DNA from 2 places in the Novosphingobium sp. TCA1 genome. Region 1 is predicted to be linked to the other one. Evidence: riboswitches for the same ligand, from Rfam matches in the RefSeq annotation. Region 1 holds a riboswitch; the other holds the start of a gene.
The links. A riboswitch is a leader RNA that binds a small molecule or an ion and turns the genes downstream of it on or off. The one in region 1 is predicted to bind cobalamin.
Positions count from the first base shown of each region.

Region 2: another riboswitch for cobalamin. It lies ahead of NTCA1_RS15680 (TonB-dependent siderophore receptor); the one in region 1 lies ahead of NTCA1_RS06640 (TonB-dependent receptor domain-containing protein).

Region 1 is NZ_BLJH01000003.1:313,050-315,439, forward strand. It holds gene NTCA1_RS06635 (cell wall hydrolase) at 1-463, opposite strand, end outside; cobalamin riboswitch at 672-863, shown strand; gene NTCA1_RS06640 (TonB-dependent receptor domain-containing protein) at 964-2,390, shown strand, end outside.
Region 2 is NZ_BLJH01000013.1:116,901-119,290, reverse strand. It holds gene NTCA1_RS15690 (FecR domain-containing protein) at 1-19, opposite strand, end outside; gene NTCA1_RS15685 (RNA polymerase sigma factor) at 110-646, opposite strand; cobalamin riboswitch at 849-1,095, shown strand; gene NTCA1_RS15680 (TonB-dependent siderophore receptor) at 1,309-2,390, shown strand, end outside.

The DNA.
Region 1 (2,390 bases):
CCGGCTCGCTGGCGGCTTCGTAGTAGATCGCGGCGGTGAGGCATTGGAGCGCGCGGCTGCGGTCCACCCCGGAATTGTCGATCCTGAACGCGCGGGCGACAGGGCCGCTCGCGGCATCGCCGGCGTCCGAATGAATGCCTTCGCCGACCTTCAGCACCGGCTTTTCCGCTTCGAGGTAGTAATAGGCCGAGCCGGGGAAGCTGGCGCCCACCTGTTCGAAAGGCATGGGCAGAACGGTCTGGTCCGCTGCCGTGGCGGTGCCGACCGTCAGGCTGTTCCATGCGGTGAGCGGCGGGGAGGCGAAAGCGGGCAGGGCGATCGCCACCAGCCCGGCCGCGCCCAGCGTCCAGCGCCGTCGCCTGCGTTGGAGCCGCCTGCGTCCGCCGCGCACGAAGTTCCCCTGGAAATCGCGCGGGCGCGGTTCCCAGGTCTCGGCGCAGGAAGGCAGGGCGGCGGCGGTCAATTCGGTTCCTCTCGGCATTCCTCGCATGAGGCGCCCTTCGCGCCTATCCTGCTTTGGCCCGCGCGGCATCCATCGAGATCGGCGCGTCCCGAAGCGGTACAGGCGCGCGGGATAGCCTGAATCGCTTAAGACTCTCTTTGCGATTTCCCCCGGCGATACCGGTGCGTCACCCATCTGCCCCGCTTGCCAACCCCCGCGCGGCCCCGTATTTGCGCGCCACGTCATGGGTGGCCCGGAGCCGGGCCCATAGAGGGAATTTCGGCGCAAGTCGAAAAGCTGCCCCCGCAACTGTGACCGGGGAGCGCCCCTTCCACGCGATGCCACTGGGTCACACCGGGAAGGCGGAGGGCGGCGCGACGATCCGGGAGCCAGGAGACCTGCCTGTGACCGTCGTTCCGCAGCCGGGCGGGGTGTCCCGGCTTGCAGCGAGCAGACGCGCAAGGAAAAGGCGCGCGGCTCCGCCATGGACGGCACAAGTCGTTCAGGTTGGAGGAATACGCGTGAAGTACCTGTTCTTGCTGGGGACCGCCCTTGCGGTCTCGACGTCCATTGCCGTCCCCGCTCTGGCGGATGAAGCGGCCATCGATAATATCGTCGTCACCGCGACGCGCACCGAAACGCCCACGAGCGAAATCGGCCAGTCCGTCTCGGTCGTCACCCGCGAGGATATCGAGCGCACCCAGGCGGTGACCGCCACCGACGTGCTGGCCCGCCTGCCGGGCGTGACCTTCACCCAGTCCGGCGGCTTCGGCCAGCCCGCCAGCGTCTTCATCCGCGGGGCCGAGAACGCACAGAGCCTGGTGCTGATCGACGGCGTGCGCATCAACGATCCGGGCGACGTGGGCGGCGGCTTCGACTTCGGCAGCCTCACCGTCGGCCAGTTCGACCGCATCGAGGTGGTGCGCGGATCCTCCGGCGTGCTCTGGGGCAGCCGCGCTATCGGCGGCGTGATCAACCTCATCACCGCGCGCCCGACCGAGGAATGGACCGCGCGCGGCCAGGCCGAATATGGCTGGCGTGACCAGAAGCAGCTCGGCGCCTCGGCCGCGGGCAAAGTGGGGCCGGTCGGCCTGACGCTGGGCGGCAACTGGCTCAAGGGTGACGGCTATTCCGCCTTCAACGAGCGCCGCGGCGGCGCCGAAAAAGACGGCTTCGAAAGCAAGAGCGCCAATGCCCGCGCCGAAGTGCAGATCGTGAACGGCCTTTCCGCCGACGCCGGGACCTACTGGACCAAGGCGAACTACGATTACGACAATACCGGCGCCGATGCCCTGAATGTGGGCATGAAGCGCGACACCGTGGGCTATGCCAACTTGCGCTACAAGGGGCTCGACGGCCGCCTGACCGCGCGTGTCGGCTACGGCCTTACCGATACCCGCCGCATCTCGGACGATGCCGTATTCGGTCCCTTCACCACCAATGGCCGCAACGACCGCTTCGAAGGGCAGGTCTCCTACACCCCGATCGGCATGGTCAGCGTGCTGGTCGGCGCCGAGACCGAGAAGCAGAAGTTCTCGGACAACTACGGCTCGAAGGATTCCACCTCGATCGACAGCGTCTTCGGCATGCTCACCCTGCGCCCGGTCACCGGCCTGACGCTGAACGGCGGGTTGCGCTATGACGACAATTCGGACTTCGGGCACAAGACGACCTTCTCGGCCAATGGCGCCTGGGTGATCGGCGGCAGCGAAAGCGCGCCGATCCTGCGCGCCAGCTATGGCGAGGGCTTCAAGGCGCCCTCGCTCTACCAGCTCTATACCAATGCCGGTTTCCGCGCGCTCGATCCCGAGACCTCGAAGTCGTGGGACGTGGGCGTTGAGCAGCCCTTCGCGGAAGGGCACGGCACGTTCTCGGTCACCTACTTCGATCGCAAGACGAAGAACCTGATCGATTACGACCTGGCCGCGTGGAACTACTACAATGTCGG
Region 2 (2,390 bases), on a different contig from region 1:
CAACAGGTCTGGCCGTCATGGATGTATCGCCTCGTCGAACCCACACAAAAGACGAGTCTCGCGCGCGCCTGTCTCAATCTGCTTCTCAACCTGCGTCTCAATTTGCATCTCAACCGGCATCGTCGTCCCCCTCCGGCCCCATGCGCTCGACGCTGCGCATGACATGAATCATCGCATCCTGCACCAGCCGATGCGCCGTCGCGCGCGACACGCCGAGCTGCTGCGCGATCTGGGTCGAGGACATCTCTCCGAACACGCTCATTTCGTAGGCGCGCCGCTTCTTCTCCGGCAGGCTTGCGAGAGTCGCCAGAACCAGCCGTGCCTCGTCGCCGCAGAGCAGTTCATCCTCGGCCGACGCGGAAAGGGGCTGCGGATCGCGGGTCAGGGCATAGGCCGCATTGCGGCGCTGCTCGGCCGCATCCCGCCGGGTCCAGTCGATCGCGATGTTGCGGGCGATCCGATAGAGATAGCCGACCGGCGTGCGCAGGCCCAGCAGCAGCGGCGGCCGTGTCGGCACGAAGCGGAAGTAGGCTTCCTGCACGACGTCTTCGGCGCTGTCGCGCGATCCGACGATCGGCGTGGCATAGTCGACCAGTGCCGGCCGATGCTCCGCATAGATGCGCAAGCGGGCCTGTGCGCTGTTCAATGGGCGACCTTCTCCGACCGGCTGGCAGGTTGCAAACTTCGGCTTCATAGATTGTTGCGAATAACTTGCAATAGGCTCGGGCAAGAATGAGCGGCTCCGATCGAGCCGAGTATCGCCTTTGCGAAGATCGCCGCGCAAATCGCGCTTGCGCCCTTCAAGCTCCCAAGCTAGCGCACCGCATCCGCCTTCGCTGAACAGGGAGGGCGGAAAAGATCGCGCCGGTGCCTCGAAAGAGGCTTAAAATGGGAACACGGTGAGAGGGTTTCGATCCTCGAATCCGAGGCTGTCCCTGCAACTGTAAGCGGCGAGCGCGATACACATCACGCGGCAGGGCAAGTGCGCCTGTCGTAGCCACTGGGCCGGACGCTAAATCCTGCGAGGCCTGGGAAGGCCGTGTATCAAGCCATGACCCGCGAGCCAGGAGACCTGCCTGCGTCCGGTCGCTCTTGCTTTGGCCCAGGGGATGGCCGGGGCACGGTGTTTCTCCGTCTGAGCGACGAACCAGCGGCAGGGGCCGCACGGTGCGCTGAGCGGTCGTCCCTTCGTTATGGGCGCCCGGCCGGTCGGTGCGCCGGCCTTTCGTGAACGCCGGTCGGCGCGCCGACCGTTCGTGAACGGCAGACCCCTGCTTCGGATCGCATGGCGCTCGACAGGGGGATGAAATGAAGTTCGCTATAAATTCGCCCGCCGCGCTGGCCGCGGTGCTGGCTCTTGCCTGGAGCACGCAGGCCCATGCCGAGGAAACCGGTGAAGACGCCGGTGAGGATCGGGCCATCATCGTCACTGGCACCAGCCTTGAGGAGACGCTGCCGCAGGAGCTTTCCCGCTACGGCAACGACGTGGTGACGGTCAGCGAAAAGCAGATAAAGGACAGCGGCGCGGTAGACGTGGTCAAGGCGCTGGAATCGGTGCCCGGCCTCTACATTCGCGCCCGCAACGGGCCGTTCACTTACGTCGACGTCTCGCTTCAGGGATCGCGCACGCAGGACGTGCTCTGGACGATGGACGGCATCCGCCTCAACAACCGCCTCTACGGTGGAACGTCGCCCAACGACACGCTTCCCGCCAGCATGATCGAACGTATCGAGGTGCTTCGCGGCGGCGAGAGCCTGTTCTACGGCACGCAGGCTTCGGCGGGCGTCATCAACGTGGTGACGCGCGGCTTCACCGACGATTTCAACGGCCAGGTCAATGCCTCGGTCGATTCCTGGGGCGGCACCACGGTGGACGGCTACTTGCGCGGTGCGGCGGGCAACCACCGCTTCGTGGCCTATGCCTCGCACAACCGGTCGGAAGGCTACACGCCTTACAGCGCCTATCAGCCCAGCCTCACCGATCGCCATCTCGGCTATGACTTGTGGTCGGCGGGTCTCAAGTACCAGTACGACCTCGCCCCCGATCTGGCGCTCAACGCCCAGTACCAGCATACCGAGGCGAAGCTCGACAACCTCTCGCCCACGCGCATCCGCGAGAGCCGCAACGATCGCAACGAGGAAATCGCCAGCCTCCGCCTCGATTACACCGGCAGCGATGCCGTGCAGTTCTTCCTCAAGGGCTATTTCCATGACTGGAAGACGGCCTATGTCCAGATCCGCAATTCGCTTCCCGATCTCCAGCCGCAAGTGATCTACCCGGCAGGCACGTTCTGGGGCTATCGCGACTGGGGCGGCAGCGCGGTGGTCAAGCTCCACCTCCACCCCGGCCTCGAATACCTGCTGGGCTACGATTTCCAGAACTTCAGCGG